One region of the Streptosporangium sp. NPDC004379 genome, then DNA from elsewhere that is predicted to be linked to it. Evidence: riboswitches for the same ligand, from Rfam matches in the RefSeq annotation. Region 1 holds a riboswitch; the other holds the start of a gene.
What was found. Region 1 has a riboswitch for thiamine pyrophosphate ahead of ACFYSC_RS16605 (purine-cytosine permease family protein). Riboswitches for the same ligand answer to the same signal wherever they lie in the genome.

Region 1 (10,213 bases):
TGAGCGCGGCGAGCAGCACGTTCATCCCCGTGGAGTCGCAGAACTCCACCTTGGAGAGGTCGAGGACCACGTAGGTGGTCGGACTCTCCTGGAGCAGCCGAGTGAACTCGGACTGCAGTCCCGGCGCCGTGTAAAGGTCGATTTCGCCGGTGATAGTCATGACGGTGTGCCCGGCATGAGATCGAGTTGAGACTTTTAGCTCCACAGCGGCACACTAGCGGCGCGAAGGCCCCGGGTCACGTTCTCTCGCCCAAGGACGAGTCGTCGGCCTTTTGTCCCCCGTTCCGGCCCCACGGAAACCCAGAGTGCGCGAGACTTGACACTGCGCAATACCGGCTCGGCCGGGAAGGGAGCGACCCGGAACTCTCCCGCCCGTCCACTGCGCCACGGCAGCGACGACCGCTGAGCAGAAACGGGCTCGACCAGTATGAACACCGACCTTCCTGAGGACCCCCAGCGACAGCGGCTCCGGGACCACCTGGAGTCCATGATCACCCGAACCGAGAAGGCCACCTCGTGGCACGACGCGGCCGGGTCACTCCGCGGAATGATGAGCCATGAGGGATACGTCCCGATCAGGACCCGCCTGACCGGCGACGACCTCGACTTCCTGGAAGGCGCGCGCGAGGAGCTTCTCGGCTTCGCCACGCTCGGGGTCCGGCTCCTCGACCTCCACCGGCCGCGCGACGCGGGCGGCATCACCAGTGACGCGGCCCATCCGATCCTGCGGTGCCGCGGCTGCATGTGGCGCTGGCCGTGCCCGACCTTCCGCGCCATGGTCGAGTCCTTCGACACGCCGCGGATGCCGTCCTCCTACCGGCACGTCGATCCCGGCGATCCCGGCGGTTCCAGCGACGACGGGGGGGATACCCGGGTGGTCCTCGTCTCCCCCTGGATCGGCCCCCACGACACGTGAGACCACCGGCCGCGCCGGTGTCGCGGTGAGCGGACGCCGGGGCGGCCGGCAGCGGTCCCGGGCCGGCCGGCCCGCGTACCGGCCGTGACGGTGAGTCCCGGGGCGGCGGCCGGGGGTTCAGGCGGGCAGCGGCAGGCGGATCTCGAAGCGGCAGCCGGGCCCGGTGTTGACCACGCCGATGGTCCCCTGGTGCGCCTCGACGATGCCCCGGGCGATCGCCAGGCCGAGCCCGGCCCCGGCGCCGTCCGCGCCCGGGGTCCGGGCCGCCTCGCCGCGGAAGGCCACGTCGAACACGCGGGGCAGGTCCTCGTCCGGGATGCCGCCGCAGCCGTCGGCGACCGACAGGCAGGCGACCTCGCCCTCCACCGCCGCGCGCACCAGCACGGTGCCGTCCGCGGGGGTGTGCCTGATCGCGTTGACCACGAGGTTGCGCAGCGCCCGCGACAGCTCACCCGCGTCGGCCACGACCGGGACGACCTCGCCCGCCTCGCCGGCCAGCCGTACGTTTCCGGCCCTGGCCAGCGGTTCGGCGCCGGCCAGGGCGTCGGCGACCAGGTCGCCGAGGCCGACCGGGGAGCGCGACAGCCGCAGCGCGCCCGCGTGGATCCGCGACAGTTCGAACAGGTCGCCCACCATCTCCGACAGCCGGTCCACCTCCAGGCGGATCTGCCGGTGGTAGCGGGCCACGGTCTCCGGATCGCCGGCCACGCCGTCCTCCAGCGCCTCGGCCATGGCCCGCATGCCCGCCAGCGGGGTGCGCAGGTCGTGGCTGACCCAGGCGACGAGTTCGCGGCGCGCGCTCTCCAGCGCGCGTTCGCGCTCGTGACCGAGGCGGATGCGCTCGTACGCCTGGTCCAGGGTCCTGGCGATGGTGTCGAGTTCGGCGGGCAGGCCGCGGGGCGGTGTGAACTCCCCCGACGGCGGTACGGCGCGCACGGCCGCGACGAGCCTGCGGCTGGCCGCGACGACCCGGCGGGCCAGCACCGCCGCGACCCCCAGCCCGACGAGCCCGCCGACCGCGACCACGCTGAGCACGATGTCCCGGGGCGTGCCCTCGATGATCATCTCAAGGGTGATGGCGACCACCCCGCCGACCGTCGCCACGACGGTCACCACGGCGACCACCGCGAGCATCACGCCGATCGACCGTTCGCGCAGCAGCCGCATCGCGCCCAGGCCGGCCAGCGCCACCAGCAGACCGAGTCCCGCGGTGACCGGGACGATGACCAGGATCTCGGGGAGCACGGGGATCACCCCTCGGGCGTGGGACGGGTGGAGGACCACGGGGTCGGTACGGCAGGCGGGAACACGGGGGTCACACCTCCGGCGTGGATCGGGTGAAGGACCACGAAGTCGGTACGGCAGGCGGGAACACGGGGGTCACACCTCCGGCGTGGGCTCGAAACGGTAGCCGACGCCCCACACCGTGACGATGCGCCGGGGTGCGGCCGGGTCCGGTTCGATCTTCTCGCGGAGACGGCGGACGTGCACGGTCACCGTGGAGGAGTCGCCGAAGGACCAGCCCCAGACCTGGTCGAGCAGGGCCGCGCGGCCGAACGCCTGGCGGGGGTTGCGCATGAGGTGGGCCAGCAGGTCGAACTCGCGGGTGGTCAGCGTCACCTCGGCGCCGCCGAGCCGTACCTCGTGGGCGTCGACGTCGACGACGAGGTCGCCGTCCCGGAGCACGCCGGTCCCGGCCGCCGCGGCGGCGCCGCGTCCCCGCCGCAGCACGGACCGCACCCGCAGGGCCAGCTCCCGGGGGCTGAACGGCTTGGTGACGTAGTCGTCGGCGCCGATCTCCAGGCCGGCCACCCGGTCGATCTCCTCGCCCAGCGCGGTCAGCATGATCACGGGGATCGGGCGGCGCTCGCGGAGCTTCCGGCAGACGGTGAGACCGTCCATCTTCGGCAGCATCAGGTCGAGCACCATCAGGTCCGGCGGATCGGACAGCGCCCGGCGGAGTGCCTCGGCGCCGTCGGAGACGCACTCCACCCGGTGGCCGTCGCGTTCGAGATAGCGGACCACGACCTCGGCCACCGTGGGGTCGTCGTCGACCACCAGAATGCGCGCGCTCATGACGTCCACGGTAGGCCCGCGTGGGCCGCCGGCCGCGCCCGCGTCACCGGTCCGTAAGAACCGGGGGAGTTCGCAAGGGTCAGGGAACGTTCACGAGGCTCAGGGGGAGGTCGCAAGGATCGGAGAGAGTTCCGCAAGGGTCAGGGAGCGTTCACGAGAATCTGGGAGCGTTCGTGAGGATTTGGTGGGGTTCACGAAGATCGGGGAGAGCGGATCGTTATCCTCGCCGCCCCCGTGGAACCCGCACCCCGCGTACCGTTGATCTCATGACTCGTACCGTGATGGCGGTCCTGGGCGTCCTGCTGGCGCTTTACGTCGTGTTCGCGCTCGTGCTGCCCGCGCTGTTCGGGCTGCTGAAGTTCGTACTCGTGCTGGCGGTGGTGGCGTTCGCGGTGGTGGCCGTGGTCACGGTCGTGAGCCGGCTCTCGAAGTGACCGCCCCGGCATGAGCCGCCCGCCACATCCGGGGCCGTGGCCGGGCCGTACGGATGTCTCCGCCGGTGGGCCGGGGACGGTCTGCCGGTGAACGGCTGGACGGACAAACGGTGAGCGGCCGGACAGAACGGTCCTACCCGCACTCCCGCAGCGCGGGCTCGGGGACGGACCCCTGGCCGGTGTCCGCATCGGTGACGGTGACGGTGGTGACGAGCGCCCAGACCGTGGTGATCTCCCCCTCGTGCCTGACGCCCCAGTGCTCGGCGACGTACTCGACGATGCCGAGACCGCGGCCGCCCAGGGAGGAGAGGGTGGGCCGTCCGGCGCGGGGCTCGGTGGCGGCTCCTCCGTCACTCACCGCAACCTCGACGCATCCCCCGGACCATCGCCAGGCGACCATGACCTGACCGGACGGCAGCGGGTGCGCGTGCCGGAGCGCGTTGCTCAGCAGTTCGCTCACCACGAGGACCGCGTCGTCGATGGCGGTCTCGTAGACCCCCCATTCCTGCAGGTCAGAGCAGAGACGTTGGCGTGCGACAGCGACGCTGGACGGTGCATACGGCAACAGGACGACGCTCGACGCACTCACCTCCCCGTTTCCCCGTTCCCCCTCAGGAACACACCTACTACGACCGAAATGCCCCGTTAGATGGTCTTAGAAACCGCGCCTCGATTACGGCTTGTGCACATTCGACGATAGTTCAGCGCATCCGTTACCGGGTCGTGACCACACCGGTGTGTCGGTCAGGTATAGGCGCCCGGCGTGCCGGCGATGGACAGGGAGAGCCGCATGCGGGTGCCCCCTCCCGGACTCTCGTGCGCCGTCACCTCGCCGCCCTGGGCGCGGGCCAGACTGCGCACGATGTACAGGCCGAGGCCGACTCCGCCGAACCTGCGGCGGTCACCGCCGTCCACCTGGACGAACCGCTCGAACACCCGCTCACGGCTGGCGGGCGCGATGCCCACGCCCTCGTCGTCCACGACCACCACCACCCGGTCACCTTCCCGCCAAGCCGCGACCCTGATGAGACCGCCGTCCGGTGAGTACTTGAACGCGTTCTCCAGGAGCTGCCCCAGCACGATATCGGTCGCCAGGGCGTCGCCGGAGACCGGGGGCAGGTCAGGGGCCACATCGACCTCGACGTGGTGGAGGTCCGACAGCACCGGGAGGCCCAGTGTGGCGGCACGGATCAGCGCGCCCATGTCGAGGGCCTCGATCCGGAGCGTGAGCTCGCGGGTGCCGGCCCGGGAGCCCAGCAGCAGGTGGTCCATGAGCTGGCCGAGGGAGCGCGCCCGCTCGGCGATGGTGTGCACGGCCGACCGGCGCTCGGCCTCGGTCATGCTGTCCCAGCGGGCGTCGAGCGTGCCGGCGAACCCCCGCACCACCGTGATCGGGGTGCGCAGCTCGTGGCTGGTGGTGGCCAGGAAGAGGTCCTTGGCCTCCTCCAGCTCCTTGGCGCGGGTGATGTCGCGGAAGTCGACCACGGTCTCCCCGGTCTCCGGGATCTCCGCGCGGAGCACCTCCAGCCAGGCCCCCGAGGGGAGCTGCAGGGTGAGCTTGTCACCGGGCTCCGGCAGCGGGAACGGCGGCGGCCCGCCGATCACGTCGGCCGCCGTGAGCCCGGTCAGCCCGGCCGCCGCCGGGTTCCACCGGGTGACGCGGCCCAGCCCGTCGAGTACCGCGATGCCGTCGGCGCCGGCGTCGAACACGGCCCGCTCGTGGGCCCGCTGCCACACCGCCTCCTGGTAGGCCAGGGCGTTGCCGGCGGCGATCCCGGCGTGCCCGGCCAGCAGCTCCAGCAGCTCCAGCTCCAGGTGGCTGGCCTTGCGCTTGGCGAACAGCGCGTACAGCGCGCCGTACGGCCGGCCGCCCACCGCCGCCAGTCCGAGCGCGATCGTGTGCAGGCCGGGCAGCCGCGACCAGATCAGCTCGTCCAGCGCGGCCTGCTCGCCGGTCTCCAGCATCACGGTCCGGCCGGTGCGCAGGAGCTTGCCGACGAGGCTGGAGCGCAGGTCGGCGGTGGAGCCGCGCATGGACTCCGGCAGCCGGTGGGTGGCCACCAGCCGGAGCCGGTCGCCCTCGATCAGCACGAAGCCGCCCGCGTCGGCGCCGGTCAGCTCGGTGAGACTGGCCGCGATCCGGTCGAGCACGGCGGGCAGCTCCCGCTCGGCGTTGATGTCGGCGACCACGTCGGTGAGCCTGCGGACGAGCTGCGCCCGCCGGGCGGCTCCGTCGTGGGCGCTCTCGTCGTCGCGTGCCAGGTGGTAGACGCTGACGTAGCCGAGCAGGGCCCCGGCGGAGGACCGCAGCGCGCTGGTGTCGACCCGCACGTCGAGGAGGGCGCCGTCGCGGCGGAACCGTTTGGTCCGCAGCGACACCTGGCCGCCGGTCCGGACCCGCTCCAGGACGGCGTTGTGCTCGGCGGTCAGCTCCTCGGGGACCATCGGGGCGCGGCGGCCGAGCAGCTCGGCCGCCGTCCAGCCGAACAGCCGCTCGGCGGCGGCGTTCCAGCTGAGGACCGTCTGGTCGCGGTCGAGGGCGACGATCGCGTTGGGCGCGCTCGCGACGACCGCGCGGCCGATGCCGTCGTCACACCCCCTGCTGTCACCCACACACCAATAGTGCCGCGTCAACCGGCCTGATCTTGGCACTTTCGTCCGCATGTGCTGACACCCGTTGGGAGGATCCGTCCGATACGCTGCCGTCACCGCGCACCTGAACACGCTCGGACAGCGAAAGGGTGGGGCCATGTCATCCGGCGACATCGACGCACTGCTGCGGGTGACCTCGCCCACATACGTGGGGAAAACCTCCCCGGATGTCGCGTTCGGCACGCTCGACGGGCCGGTGGGACGCCTCGTCCTCGCCGTGACGGGCCGGGGCGTGGTGGCGTGCAGCTACGAGGACGAGAACGTCGTCTTCGAGCGCGTCAGCAACGAGGTCAGCTCGTTCATCGGGGGCGACCCCCGGCGGATCGACCCGGTCCGCCGGGAGCTGGACGCCTACTTCTCCGGGCGGCTGCGCACCTTCACCGTCTCGATCGACCTGCGGCTCGCCACGCCGTTCGCCCGGACGGTGCTGCAGAAGATGCTCACGGTCCCGTACGGCACGGTGACCACGTACCGGGAGATCGCCGAGCGGATCGGCAGGCCCCGGGCGCTGCGCGCGGTCGGCAACGCGCTGGGCGGCAACCCGGTGTGCGTGATCGTTCCCTGTCACCGGGTGGTCGAGAGCGAGACCGTCCTCGGCGGCTACGCCGGCGGACCGGTCGCCAAGGAACGGCTGCTGCGCGTCGAGCGGGGCGCGGGGCGCCCGCCCCTCGGCCCGTAGGCGGCCCGCGGGCGCGGGGCGAGGGCCCCGCACCCGCTCAGAAGGGCGACCGGTCATCGCGTACGGGGCCGGTCACCGCGTACGGCCGGTCATCGCGTACGGGGCCGGTCACCGGGTGCGGTCCGGGGCCGGGGCGGGAGAGGGAGAGGCCGGGCCCGGCCGCCGGGCGAGCCTGCCGACGGCCAGGGTCACCAGGCCCGCGACGAGGAAGGACCCGACGGACGCGCTCATCCACGGCTGGGTGGTGAAGCCGAGGGCCTTCCTGGCGGCGTCCCAGACGGCCGCCCACCACGACACCGTCGAGGGCGCGGCGAGCAGCCACCAGGTGGCGAAGCCGAGCACCCACGGGACCACCATGAGCAGGCGGGAGGGGGCTGTCTCGGAGGTGTCCCAGTTCCGGCCGCGGCCGAGCAGGAAGTAGTCGACCGCCAGCACGCCGAACATCGGGACGAACACCGCGCCGATGATGCCGAGGAACGCCTGGTAGGAGTTGACGTCGATGACGAGGGCGATGGCGGTGGTCAGCACGCCGATGGCCACGGAGAAGACCCTCCGGTCCACCCTGGGCAGCAGGTTCTGCAGCGACATCGCCGTGGAGTAGACGTTCGCGAACGACTGGTCGGACTCGCGCAGCACCAGGATCCCGAAGAACAGCGCCCCGAGCGGCGCCGCCACGAACGGGGCGAACACCGTGGTCGGGTTCTCGCCCACCGCGGCGTGGCCGGCGAGCGCCACCGCGTAGACGCCGACTGCCAGGCACGCCACCTGGGCGATCGTGTAGCCGCCGACCACGCCGGTGAAGGCCGCGCGGCTGGACCGCGAGTGCCGGGCGTAGTCCGCCGCGACCGGCACCCACGACACCGACAGGGCGACCACGAAGTCCACCGCGGGGGCGAAGTTGTGCCAGGACCCGCCGGTCTGGACGGGGGTGTCGCGGAGGAAGACCACCGCGAACCAGACGACCGACACGACCACGCCGGCGGTGACGAACCTCCGCAGCAGCCGGATGGCGCCCAGCGGATAGAGGGTCAGCGCCGTCGTCAGCGCCCCGGCGGCGACCGCCCAGACCGCGTACGGCACGGACGGCCCGAAGATCGCCTGGGCGCCCATCGCGACGACCCAGAGCTCGAACGCGCCCCAGCCGATCATCTGGACGATGTTGAGGACGGTGGGGACGTAGGAGAGCCTCGCCCCGAACAGGCCGCGCAGCAGCACCATCGCGGGCCGGCCCGTCTGCGCGCCCGGCACCGCGGCGAGGCCGACCATCGCGGTGCCGACCAGGCTGCCGACGAGCGAGGCGAGCAGCGCCGCGGGCAGGGTGAGCGCGTCGCCGTCGAGCAGGGGGTCGATCAGGAAGAGGGCGAAGGAGAAGCCGAGCAGGCTGACGCCCAGGTTGGCCCAGAACGCGCCCTGGTCGAGCGCGCCGAGCGTCTTGGGCGGGGCCTGGTCGAGGGTGAGGGGGGCCTCGGCATGCTTGGAACCGATGACATCGGATGTCACGAAACGCTCCCTACGCCGGCATTACCCGGACAGGTTCATGCGGTCGGCAGCGGCTGTGCTGCCCTCTCAGCCCGGCGCCCCGAGCTCCCGCGTTGGCTGTGCGACTAGCGCCCTCATATTGCCGCATGAGAGGGCGCACAGTCACGGCGGGCCGGATGGAGGCCCGGACCGGGAGAACACGGAGCGCATCGCGACGACGGCCTCGGTTGCCGCGGACCTGCCCAGCGATCGTCGATTCAGATTGATCGTGATGAAAAGTATGCGTTGGACTCATTGATCGGTGTTCGCCCACCCTTGACCACGTGACGGAGGTCCCGAAGCGCGCCGCAGGCCCTGTCCCCTCGGCCCGCGACATCCGACGACCGGAGAGAAGATGACGGCCACACACGTTGACCACCCCTGCTCGGCCACCAGGTCGTGGCTGGGCCTCTCGGCGATCACCGCCTCACCTTCGGCACCCGTGGCAGGACCTCACCCGCCGCCGCCGACCGCACGCGGCTGAGCCGCCCTACGATTCAGACGGAACAGTCAGCAGAGGAGATCATCGATGCGGGTGAAAGCCTTCGACCATCTGGTGCTCAACGTGCGGGACGCCGAGCGGGCACTGGAGTTCTACTCGGGGACCCTCGGCCTTGAGGAGGAGCGGGTCGCGGAGTGGCGAGCGGGTGAGGCGCCCTTCCCGTCGGTACGGGTCGACGAGTCCACCATCATCGATCTGGTCGAACGTCCGCGCGGTGAGTCCAACGTGGACCACATCTGCCTCGTCGTGGATCCCGTGGACTGGCAGGAGGTGATCGATTCCGGCGTCCTCACCGTGCTGGAGGGGCCGGTCCCCCGGTTCGGCGCGCGTGGCACCGCGCAGTCGGTGTACGTGCGGGACCCGGACGGCAACACCGTCGAGCTGCGCTGGTATCCCCAGGATGCCGGACGGTGAGCCGTGCTCGGGCCGGGCGGGGTGAGCCGTGACGGATCGGCCGGACGGTGAACCGCGGCGGGGCCGGCCCGGCCGCGTGATCCCGTGATCGACGCGACCGGACCGGCCCCGGACCGGCGGGTCAGGCCACGAACGGGTCCCGGCCGCTCTCGCTCACCATCGGCAGGCCCGCTCCTCCCCACGCCTGCATGCCGCCACCGACGTTGATCGCGTCCCGGCCGACGTGGTTGAGCCAGGCGGCGGCGTGCGCCGACCGGCCGCCGGATCGGCAGATCACGTAGACGGGCGCGTCCGACGGCACCTCACCGGCCCGGGCCTGGAGCTCCCCGAGCGGGATGTGGACGGCCGTGGGCGCGTGCCCCGCCCACCACTCGTCGTTCTCGCGCACATCGAGCAGGAACGCTCCGTCGGGGACGGCCTGTGCTTCGACCTCAGGAACAGTCATGACGCCCATTGTCCCAAGTCCGTCCCCGGGTTGGGCCGGAAGCGGCCCAACCGGCCCCGGACGCGGGCCGTACGGACGCGGGCCCTACGGACGCGGGCCGTACGGACGCGGGCTAGGTCACGGTGGTGGTCGTCGTCGCCGTCATGACGGCGATGTTGACGGAGTCGATGGTCTTCGAGACGGCGTCGCCCACCCAGTGGTCCCGGGCGATCTCCTTGAAGCGCCGCCGGTCCACGTCGGGGAACGCCTTGCGGTCGATCTTGGCCGCGTGCAGGACGGCGATCAGCGCCGCCGTCCGCTCGTCGGGCGCGACTCCGTCCAGGACGCTCAGGACGCGGTCGCGCACGGCCCGCTCCACGCTCGGGTCGCGCTCCGGGTGGCGGGTGCGGGGGAAGATCCCCAGGATCTTCGACCGTTCCTCGTCCAGCACGCCGCGCTCGGCCAGCCGGGTGAGCAGACGTTCGCGGAGCTTGCCCGAACGGAGCTTGTAGACCCATCCGTCGGGCTTGTGCGACCTGTTCTCGGCGGCGATCCGGGCCAGCGCCGCGTCCGCCTCCTCGTCTCCGAGGGGGGTGGG
Region 2 (10,213 bases), on a different contig from region 1:
CCTTGACGATGATCCCGGCCTTCGCCCAGGGCACCAGGCCCGGGACGATCTTGTCGTGGTCCGGGGGCGGATAGGTGATGACGCCCGTCATCGAGGTCACGCGTGCGGTGATGACGCCGTTCTCGCCCAGAGGCCGGTGCACGAAGAAGAACTGGTCGCTCACCGCCCGGCCGTCCGGCCCGGCCGGATCCGTGGGACAGGCGATCTCCACGCCCCCCGCGCCGCATGAGGCGCGGTCGCCGTACGCGGTGAGCAGGCCGGGCACGATGACGGCCAGCGCCGCCGCGATCATGGCGATCACCCGGCCCCGGCTGCGGAATACGGCCCACTCCCGGCGCACGGCGGACGTGACAGGTGACATGGCGGTGGTTTCGTCGGTTGACGTCATGCGGCCGGTTCTACGGCTCCGCGCCCGACACCGCGCGAACCGCCGCCGTCATGCCGTTGTTATGCGCGACGGGGCATCCTGGTGGTCCGCACGTCACCGGGGAGAGGACCGATGGGCAAGCCGCGAGGTCTCACGCTGAGGGGCCGGACCGTACGGCAGCGCTTCACCGTCATGTACGCCGCGCTGTTCCTGGCCTCCGGGACCGCCCTGCTGACCATGACGAATCTGCTCGCCGTGGGGTGGCGGGCGTCCCGGGCCGCCCCCGGGACGCCCGATCCTCAGTCTGATCTCACGGCCCTCCGGGGGCACGTCGAGCGGCTCCAGGCACAGCTGGCGGACGTCCACGTGACGCAGTCGCGGCAGCTCCTGGCGGGCTCCCTGATCGCGCTGGCGGTGATGGGGGCGGTCTCCGTCCTGCTCGGCGGGATCGTCGCCGGCCGGGTGCTGCGTCCACTGCGTACGATCGCCTCGGCCACCCGGCGGATCTCCGCCAACAACCTGCACGAGCGGCTGGCGGTACCGGGCCCCGCCGACGAGGTCAAGGACCTCGCGGACACCGTCGACGGGCTGCTGGAGCGCCTGGAGGCGTCCTTCGCCGCCCAGCGCCGGTTCGTGGCCGACGCCTCCCACGAGCTGCGCACGCCGCTGGCGACCATGCGGGCGTCGCTGGACGTGGCCGCGGCCAAGCCGTCGGCGACGTCCCAGACGGTCGCGCTGACCGATCGCCTCCGCACCGAGCTCGACCGGATCGACCACCTCCTGGAGGGTTTCCTCCTGCTCGCCCGCGCGCAGCACGGCGCGCTTCCCGGCCGGGCGCCGGTCTCGCTCGCCCGGCTGCTGTCCGAGGCGCTGACCGGCCGCTCCGCGGCCATCGCGGCGAAGGACCTGACCGTCCACGCCGACACGGGGGACGGCGCGTGGACCCGGGGCAGCCCGGTTCTGCTGTCCCGGGTGGCGGAGAACCTGATCGACAACGCGGTGATCCACAACCGGCGCGGCGGCTGGATCCGGGTGGCGACCACGACGGCGGGTTCCTCGGCGCGGCTCGTCGTGGAGACGGGCGGGGCCGTCCTCGACCAGGAGCACGTCGCCCGGCTCACCGAGCCCTTCCGGCGGCTCGCCGCGGACCGGACCGGATCGGAGGCCGGTTCCGGCCTCGGCCTGTCGATCGTCGCGGCCGTCGTCGGCGCGTACGGCGGACGTCTGGAGTTGCTCGCCCGGCCGGAAGGCGGCCTGCGGGTCGCCGTCTCGGTGCCGTCCGCGCCCGCGCCGGCGGGTGCCGCCGTATGAGGATCCTGGTCGTCGAGGACGCCCGCGCGCTGGCCGACGTCCTGGCGGAGGGTCTGCGCGACCGGGGCATGGCCGTGGACACGGCCCACGACGGTCTGGCCGCCGCCGCCAAACTCGATCTCAACGCCTACGACGTGGTCGTCCTCGACCGCGACCTGCCCGGCATCCACGGCGACACGCTCTGCCACATGATCACCGAACGCGCCGACCGCCCCATGGTCCTGATGCTCACCGCGGCCGGCTCACCGGGGGACAGGGTCAGCGGCCTGACCCTGGGAGCCGACGACTACCTCGCCAAGCCGTTCCACTTCCCCGAACTCGTCCTGCGGATCCAGGCCCTGGCCCGGCGACGCCCTTCCGCCCGCCCGCGGACGCTGCGCGCGGCCGGCATCGAACTCGACGCCGCACGCCACGTCGCCATCCGCGACGGCCGTCCCCTCGATCTCTCGCCCAAGGAGTTCGCCCTCCTCGAAGCCCTCCTGAGCGTCGCCCCCGCTTTCCTCAGCGCCGAGGCCCTCCTGGAGCGGGTCTGGGATGAGAACGCCGACCCCTTCACCAACACCGTGACCGTGACCGTCGGCCGTCTGCGCCGCAAGCTGGGTGACCCGTCACCCATCACCACGAGACCCGGCGTGGGCTACCGCATCACCGATCCGGCGGGTTAGCGCGGGCCGGCGCCGCCCGGACCCGGGAGGGGAACGGGGCCGGACGGCACGGCGCGGAATCGGGCGGCGGACCACGGGACCGGGCGCCGGCCGTGCCGTGGGCGGAAGGGTCACCCATCGGTTCCGCCTGTCCGTGCCCTTGCCAAGAATCGGCAGACCGGTCTATTTTCATCCCGTGGGTCAGAAAGGTGAGGAGACGCGCGGACGCCTGCTGGACGCCACCCGGGACCTGATCGAGACCGGGGGCTACTTCGGGACCGGGCTGAACCAGGTGATCGCGGCCAGCGGCACGCCCCGGGGCTCCCTGTACTTCCACTTCCCCGGCGGCAAGGACCAGCTGGTCGGCGAGTCCGTACGGCGGGCGGGCGAGGAGATCGGCCTGGCGCTGCGCGCGCTGGCGGAGTCGTCGTCCGGCACCCGCGGCATGGTCGCCGGGATGCTGGCGTTCCTGGGCGACCGGCTGGAGGAGTCGGGGTGGCGCAAGGGCTGCCCGGTGGCGACGGTGGCGCTGGAGACGGCGGCCACGAGCGACCCGCTCCAGCGGGTCTGCGCCGAGGTCTACGACTCCTGGGAGGAGGGGCTGCGCCGGCGCCTGGCCGCCGAGGGGCATCCCGAGCCCGCCGACACCGCCGTCACCGTCCTCGCCCTGATCGAGGGCGCGCTGCTGCTGGCCAGGGCCCACCGGAGCCGCGACCCGCTGGAGCGCGTCGCCCGCCGGATCGAGGCGCTGCTGTAGCCCGGACACCGTCCCGCGAGGGCCCGCTTCCCGGCGGGCCTTCTTTTCGGCCAAAAAATATGTAGACCGATCTATTTACAAGGAGTGTCATGACCTCTCATCCGCCCGACTCGGTCGTCTTCGGCGCCGCCGGCTTCATCGGACGGTCCCTCGTCGCCGAGCTGCTGCGCCAGGGACGCCGGGTGGCCGCCGCGGTGCGCGGGCCGGGAGACCGGCTGACCTCACGGCTGGCCGGGCAGGGGGTGGACACCGCGGGACTGACCGTCGTCACCTGCGACATCACCGCGCCGGGGCTGGGGATCACCGGCCTTTCCGGGGTCCGCGACATCTACAACACCGCCGCCCGCTTCGCCTTCGGCATGGACGTGGCGGAGGCGCGGCTCGCCAACGTCACCGGCGCGGTCAACGTGACCGAGTGGGCCGCGGCCCGGACCGGCCTGCGCCGCCTGGTCCACGTCAGCGGCTACCGCGTCAGCGGGGTGGAGCCGGACTACCGGAGGCTGGGCGCGTACGAGGCGTCCAAGGCCGAGGGGGACGCGGCGGTCCGCCGCCGGGCCCGCGAGCTGGACGTCCCCCTGACGATCGTCAACCCCGCCACGGTGATCGGTCCCGGCCAGTTCATCGGCCTGGCCTCGCTGGTCCACGACCTGTGGCGGGGGCGGCTGCCGCTCCTGCCCGGCGGCCCCGGCGTCTTCGTCCCGGTCGTGGACGCCGGCCACCTCGCCCGTTTCATGGCCGCGGTTCCCGAGCACGAGGAGACAGCGGGCAGGGCGTACTGGGTGCTCGACGACGACACGCCCGAGCTGCCGGAGCTGGTCGCGCTGCTCGCCTCCCACCTGGGGGTTCACGCCCCGCGCCGGTCGATCCCGGTCTGGCTGCTGCGGCGGCTGCCCCGGGCGCTGACCGGGGCCGACCCGGAGACGCTGTCGTTCCTGTCGGGCGACCGCTACGACACGGCCCCGGCGCGGGCCTTCGCCGAGCGGGCGGGGCTGCGCATGCCGCCGGTGGAACAGGCGCTGCGGCGCTGGGCCGACGATCTGGTGGCCGCCCGCTTCGGCGCCGGTACGGCCGGCACTACCGGCGGGCGGCGCGCGGGGGGCGTTCGAGCAGGAGGACGGTGACGCCGCGCAGCGGCCAGGTCCGGGTCACGGTGAACCGCTCCCTGAGCAGCGTGTCGATCTTGGGGATCATCGCCGGGGCCACGCCGTTCCTGGACGGCAGCGCGGTCCCGGGGCGGACCGCCCGTCCGAAGTCGCTCCGGACGAGCCAGACCCGCTCCCCCGCCGCGTCGCCGGAACGCCTCTCGGGCGGCATGGCCCCGTAACGGGTCAGGCCCTGGCGTGCCCAGGGCACCACGTAGACGGTCCGGTCGCCGACCTCGCGCTGCGCGGCGACGATCCCGGCGGCGACGCGGTAGCTCACCTGGTGCCCCGGCTCGGTGCGCAGCAGGACCTGCTGCCGGGCCCCCAGCGCCACGGCCGCGCAGAGCCCGGCCACCAGTACGGCACGCGGCAGGCGGGCCGCCCCCAGCCCGGCGAGCAGCGCGAAGGCGGGCGCGGCGAACAGGACGTACCGGGAGCTGTACACCGGGGTGACCAGGTGGGACACCGCGACCAGGACCGGCATCGGCAGCACGCCCCACACCACCGCCCCCGCGGCGAAGGCCCGGAGCGCGGGATCACCCGCGGGCGGCCCGGCGGCCTCCCGGTCGCCGTTCCCCCGCCTTCCCCGCAGGAGCAGGACCGCCGCCGAGACCAGCCCGGCCAGGGCGACGGCCCAGCCGAGGAGCACGGCCGGCAGGTCCCCCGGCTCGGGCTGCGGCTGCCAGCCGGTGATCGCGCTGCGGACCAGGACGACGTTCTCCCATCCCGGCGCCTCCAGCCAGTTGACCTGCCCCACCTGCCCGGCCGAGATCGCCGCGACGGCGAGCGTGACCGGCGAGCCCAGCGCCAGCCACCGCAGGCAGCGCCGGGAGACGACCAGGTGGGCCGGGAGGGACAGCACCGCGAAGAGATGCGTGCAGGGCAGCAGCGCGACGGACAGGACATAGCGGCCCCAGCGCCCGGTCTCCAGCGCCCGGTGCAGGCACCAGAAGGAGAAGACCGCGGCGGCGACGGCCAGCGTGTACGGCCTGGCCTCCTGCCCGAAGCGGGAGATCGCCGGCAGCGCGAGCAGGACGGCTCCCGCGACCACTCCGGCGCGGACGCCTCCGAGCCGGCGGCCCAGATCGGCGAGCAGCCCGGTGGCGGCGGCCACCGCCAGCGCGGAGGGCAGCCGCAGCCACCAGTCGGCCGTGCCCGCCCGGGACCAGACGTACATCAGCAGGTAGTACGGCAGGAACACCGCGTCCCGTTCGCGGAGCGTCTCCCACAGCGTGTCCCAGGAGGTCACGGTCTGCGCGGTCGCCAGCTCGTCGGCCCACATCGAGGGGGCCCAGGAACCCGCGACCGTCAGCGCCAGCGCCACCGCCGCGAGGAGCAGCGGCAGCCACACCGGGGAGGCGGCCCGCCCGGCGCGGCCCCGGCGACCCACGCGATCCGCACTGTGCCCGCCGTCCGGACGGACCCGGTCTCCGGGGCGGGCGGGGTGACCCGTTCGGGGCTCGCCGTCCGGGCGAGGCTCCCGGCCGGCTATCCGAGCCACTGCCGGGTGGGCCAGGTCTCAAGCCGCCACGCGCTGTCCCAGAACATCCACTCGTACTCCGTCGCGCGGCGGAACGCCTCGTCCATGGCCTGGCGCGTCTCGGGGCCGGCGGCCCCGGCGAGCCGGTCGGTGATCGCCCTGATCTGCTCGACCGAGGCGGCGAAAGACTCGTCGGAGTAGGTGTCGATCCACGCCCGGTACGGGTGGCCGGCCACGCCCGCCGTACGGGCGAGGAGCGCGGTGCCGACGTCCTGGTACACCCAGAAGCACGGCAGCACCGCGGCGGCGAGCACGGGCAGGGGCTCCGCGAGGGCGGTCGCCTGGAGGAACGACGCGTAGGCCAGGCACGTCGGCGAGGTGGGGACCGCCGCCTCCTCCTCGGCGCTCACCCCGAACTCCTCCAGGTAGGAGGCGTGCAGGCCGCGCTCGACGGCCAGCGCCGTGTGCGCGCTCCGCGCGAAGAACATCGCGTCGCCGGGGTCGGCGGACCGCACCGAGGCCGCCGCCAGCGCCTTGGAGAACGCCGCCAGGTAACGGGCGTCCTGGACCATGTAGAACGCGAAACGCTCCCGGTCGAGGGTGCCGTCGCCGAGGGCGGCGTTGAACGGGTGGTCGTGGATCGCCTTGAGCAGCGTGGCGGTACGCGCCCAGATCTCCTCGCAGAACATCGTGTCCCCTCACTCACCGGGTCTCGGGGAGGGCGGGAGCCCGCGGGAGACCCGCGGGCGCCGCGCGCCGCGGCCGGCCGCGCCCGGGGACACGACCGGCGGTGACGTCCCTCCGCTAGTACGAACTAGGTCAGGTTCAACGGGTGTGATCTCAGCCCGGCGCACCGGGCACCCCGCGTCGCGGTAAACCGTAACAGAGCCTCAGGAGGCGGGCGGGACGGGAGGGAACGGCATCTCGGCCAGGACGGGGAGCAACGACTCCTCCTCATGGTCGAGGTGCGCGCTCAGCTCCTCCGACAGCCGGTCCAGCTCGGCGCGGAAACGGTCCGGGTCGTCGGCGGCGATGCCGTCCAGCAGGACGACCAGCTCGGCCTGGATGCGGGCGACCGTACGGTGCTCCTCGCGGAGCCGGTCGACGACGTCGCGCAGACGGGGGTGCCGGGCGGCGAGCATGGGGAGCATGTGCGCGTCCTCGTGGCCGTGGTGGGCCTCCAGGGACTGGCAGAACGCCAGGCAGTGCTGCCGCAGTTGCAGCCCCAGCCCCGGCGCGGGCGGCTCGCCCGGCCCCCGGTGGGCCGCCCGCGCGGCGAAGTGGGCGTCGGCCTCGGCGCGCACGTGCCGCAGCTGCGAGCGCAGCCAGGCGTGGATCCGCAGGAGCACGGCGGCGAGGTCGGTGACGTCGTGCGGGTCCTCGTCGGGCCCGGAGCGCCGCAGCATGACGACCGGCAGGGACCGCTCGACGCGGGCCTGGTAGTCGGCGTAGCCGGGGGCCGCGCGCACGGCGTGCTCGAACAACCGGTCCCGCTCCTCGCCCTCGGCGGGGACGGCGATCGCCCACTGCGTCTCGGTGCCGATCTCCACCCGCACCATGGGGTGGGCGAGCAGGTTGTGGTACCAGGCGGGGTGGCGGGGCGCGCCGCCGGCGGACGCGACGACCAGCAGCAGGTCGTCGTGGCGGACGTAGGCCAAGGGGACGGTGTGCTCGGCGCCGGACCGCGCGCCGGTGGTGGTCAGCAGGAGGAGGTCGCCACCCTCGAAGGGGCCGCCGACCTTCCCGCCGTTGGCCCGGAACTCCTCGATGATCGACTGGTTGAAGGACATGGGCATGCGGCGTGGGGGCCTTTCTCTCATGAGAACGCGAAGGTCGGGAACGCTGGGGTACTGCTGGGGTGCTGAGGACGCGCGGGTACGCGTGAGGAGACATGCGGAACCGCCCCGGACGACGTACGGGACCACCCCGGACGACATGCGGGACCTCGGCGGTCGCGGCGACGGCGTGCGGTGGAGGCCGGGGACGGCCGGAGTCACAGAGGCCGGAGGCGACCGGCGCACGGCAGGTGGCGCGCGGGGACGTCCGGTACGGCGCGGCGACGCCCGGTACGGCGCGCGGCGACGGTTACGTCAGATGCGGGACGCGGAGTGTGACCTCATGGCGGGATCCCTTCTGGAAGGTGCTCACCCGGCAGCCGACCGGCCCATCGCTCTTGGCCGGCGCCACGTGGCACGCCGACCATTACAACCATTCGGCGGTCGCCTGTCAACGGGACGATCACCTGAGCGGACTCCGGGTTCCCCGTGTCCGGGCGGCGGTCGTACGGCATCGGGCTCCCGGTCCGGCGACCGTGTCCGGGCGCGGCCGCACGGCATCGGGCTCCCGGTCCGGCGGCGGGACGGCCCGGTAGCCTCACCGCGTGACGACGACCAGGAACTCGCACTGCTCCTTCTGCGGCGCGGCCTACGCCCCCGGCCAGCCGTGGCCGCGGACCTGCCCGGCCTGCGGGAACACGAGCTACCTCAACCCGCTGCCGGTGGCGGTGATGCTGCTGCCGGTGGACGACGGACTCCTCGTGGTCCGCCGCGGCGTCGAGCCGCGCCTCGGGAGCCTCGCGCTGCCCGGCGGTTTCATCGACCTGGGCGAGTCGTGGCAGCAGGCGGCCGTCCGGGAGCTGCGGGAGGAGACGGGAGTCGTCGTCGACGCGGCCGATGTCCGGCTGTTCGACGTGCACAGCGCCCCGGACGGCACCGTGCTGGTCTTCGCCCTGGGGCCGCGGATCGGCGCGGCCGGGCTTCCGCCGGTCACACCCACCGCCGAGACCACGGAGTGGCTGGTCGCCGACGGCCCCCGGGAGCTGGCGTTCCCCCTGCACACGCGGGTCATGGCCGAGTACTTCGCCACCGGGTGACGCGCCGCCGGGCGATCCTGGCGGGTGCCGGGTGTGGTCCGGGCAGCCACGGGCGTGAGGCACCATGAAGGGGTGACGTGGAAGGTGGACGAGGGCCCCGGCGTCCCGACCGACGCCCTGCCCGGCACTCCGGGCGAGGCACCGGACGGCGACCGTAACCGCGGGCCGGCCGGTGCCCCGGACGGCGCGGCGAACCCCCGGTTCCGCATGCTCGCCGACCTCGTCGCCGACGGCGACGTGGTGGTGCTGAGCGGGGCCGGCCTGTCGACGGAGTCCGGCATCCCCGACTACCGCGGGGAGACCGGCCGCAGACGCCGGGCCGAGCCGATGACGTACCAGACGTTCGTCGGCAGCGCCGCGGCCCGGAGGCGATACTGGGCGCGCAGCCACCTGGGCTGGCGGCACATCGCCGACGCCCGCCCCAACGCCGGTCACCGGGCGGTCGCCGGTCTGCAGGAGCGCGGGCTGGTCGGCGGGATCATCACCCAGAACGTCGACGGCCTGCACCGCTCCGCCGGAGCGCGGGACGTGATCGAGCTGCACGGCGGCCTCGACCGCGTGCGCTGCCTGTCCTGCGGCCGGCGGACGTCCCGCCACGAGCTCGAACGACGCCTGGAAGAGGCCAACCCCGGCTGGTACGCGCACACCCGGACCGCCGTGATCAACCCCGACGGCGACGCCGTGCTCGACGACGACCTGATCGACGCCTTCCGGATCGTCGACTGCCGTGACTGCGGCGGCGTCCTCAAGCCCGACGTGGTGTTCTTCGGGGAGAACGTCCCCGCTCCCCGCGTCCAGGAGTGCTACGAACTGGTCGAGCGTGCGGGTCTCCTGCTGGTCCTCGGGTCCTCGCTGACCGTGATGTCGGGCTACCGGTTCGTACGGCGCGCCGCCGGGCACGGCATCCCCGTCGCGATCGTCAACCAGGGTCCGACCCGGGGCGACGGCGACGCCCTCCTGACGCTCGACGCGCCGCTCGGCCCCACCCTCACCGCTCTGGCCGCCGGGCTGGGCCCGGCACGGTGACACCCGGCCCGGCGTGTCCAAGCCCGGGCCGCCGTGTCCAAGCCCGGGCCGCCGTGTCCAAGCCCGGGTCGCCGTGTCCAAGCCCGGGTCGCCGTGTCCAAGCCCGGGTCGCCGTGTCCAAGCCCGGGTCGCCGTGTCCAAGCCCGGGTCGCCGTGTCTAGGCCCGGGTCGCCGCGCGGCGGCCGGCCGTACTCTCCCGGACCACGAGCCGGTGGGCCGCCACGATCCTGCGCGCCGGCCGCGGCTCCTCGGGCGCCGCGCCGCGCGCCGGTCGCCGCAGCCGGTCGGCCAGGCAGGACAGGGCCTGTCTGGCGATCTCCGGCTTGTCGGGGGCGATGGTGGTGAGGGACGGGGTGGCGTACCGGCCGTCCTCGATGTCGTCGAACCCGCAGACCGCGAGATCCCCCGGTACGGCCAGGCCGTGCTCCAGCGCCTCCCGCAGCGCGCCCAGCGCGAGCTGGTCGCTGAAGCAGAACACCGCGTCCGGGGCGTGCCCCTCCTCCAGCAGCCACCGCATCGCCCGCGCGCCGTCGGCGCGGTGCAGGGCGGTCACCGGCACCTCCAGCGCGGGGTCGCGGGGGATCCCGGCGGCGTCCAGCGCCTGCCGGTAGCCG

Region 2: linked by a shared signal. The riboswitch ahead of ACFYSC_RS25020 (TenA family protein) and the one ahead of ACFYSC_RS16605 (purine-cytosine permease family protein) in region 1 are both predicted to bind thiamine pyrophosphate.

What each region holds. Positions count from the first base shown of each region.
Region 1 covers NZ_JBIAMC010000006.1:457,540-467,752, reverse strand. The annotation lists gene ACFYSC_RS16645 (STAS domain-containing protein) at 1-205, opposite strand, end outside; gene ACFYSC_RS16640 (hypothetical protein) at 488-916, shown strand; gene ACFYSC_RS16635 (sensor histidine kinase) at 1,034-2,161, opposite strand; gene ACFYSC_RS16630 (response regulator transcription factor) at 2,297-2,992, opposite strand; gene ACFYSC_RS16625 (hypothetical protein) at 3,259-3,426, shown strand; gene ACFYSC_RS16620 (ATP-binding protein) at 3,560-4,015, opposite strand; gene ACFYSC_RS16615 (PAS domain S-box protein) at 4,171-6,039, opposite strand; gene ACFYSC_RS16610 (methylated-DNA--[protein]-cysteine S-methyltransferase) at 6,176-6,757, shown strand; gene ACFYSC_RS16605 (purine-cytosine permease family protein) at 6,866-8,257, opposite strand; TPP riboswitch at 8,245-8,358, opposite strand; gene ACFYSC_RS16600 (VOC family protein) at 8,805-9,191, shown strand; gene ACFYSC_RS16595 (rhodanese-like domain-containing protein) at 9,313-9,645, opposite strand; gene ACFYSC_RS16590 (GPP34 family phosphoprotein) at 9,749-10,213, opposite strand, start outside.
Region 2 covers NZ_JBIAMC010000012.1:109,926-120,138, forward strand. The annotation lists gene ACFYSC_RS24990 (hypothetical protein) at 1-388, opposite strand, end outside; gene ACFYSC_RS24995 (sensor histidine kinase) at 500-1,678, shown strand; gene ACFYSC_RS25000 (response regulator transcription factor) at 1,675-2,343, shown strand; gene ACFYSC_RS25005 (TetR/AcrR family transcriptional regulator) at 2,519-3,079, shown strand; gene ACFYSC_RS25010 (SDR family oxidoreductase) at 3,169-4,200, shown strand; gene ACFYSC_RS25015 (glycosyltransferase family 39 protein) at 4,154-5,611, opposite strand; gene ACFYSC_RS25020 (TenA family protein) at 5,710-6,390, opposite strand; TPP riboswitch at 6,481-6,576, opposite strand; gene ACFYSC_RS25025 (nitroreductase/quinone reductase family protein) at 6,592-7,497, opposite strand; gene ACFYSC_RS25030 (NUDIX domain-containing protein) at 8,082-8,573, shown strand; gene ACFYSC_RS25035 (NAD-dependent protein deacetylase) at 8,781-9,599, shown strand; gene ACFYSC_RS25040 (LacI family DNA-binding transcriptional regulator) at 9,757-10,213, opposite strand, start outside.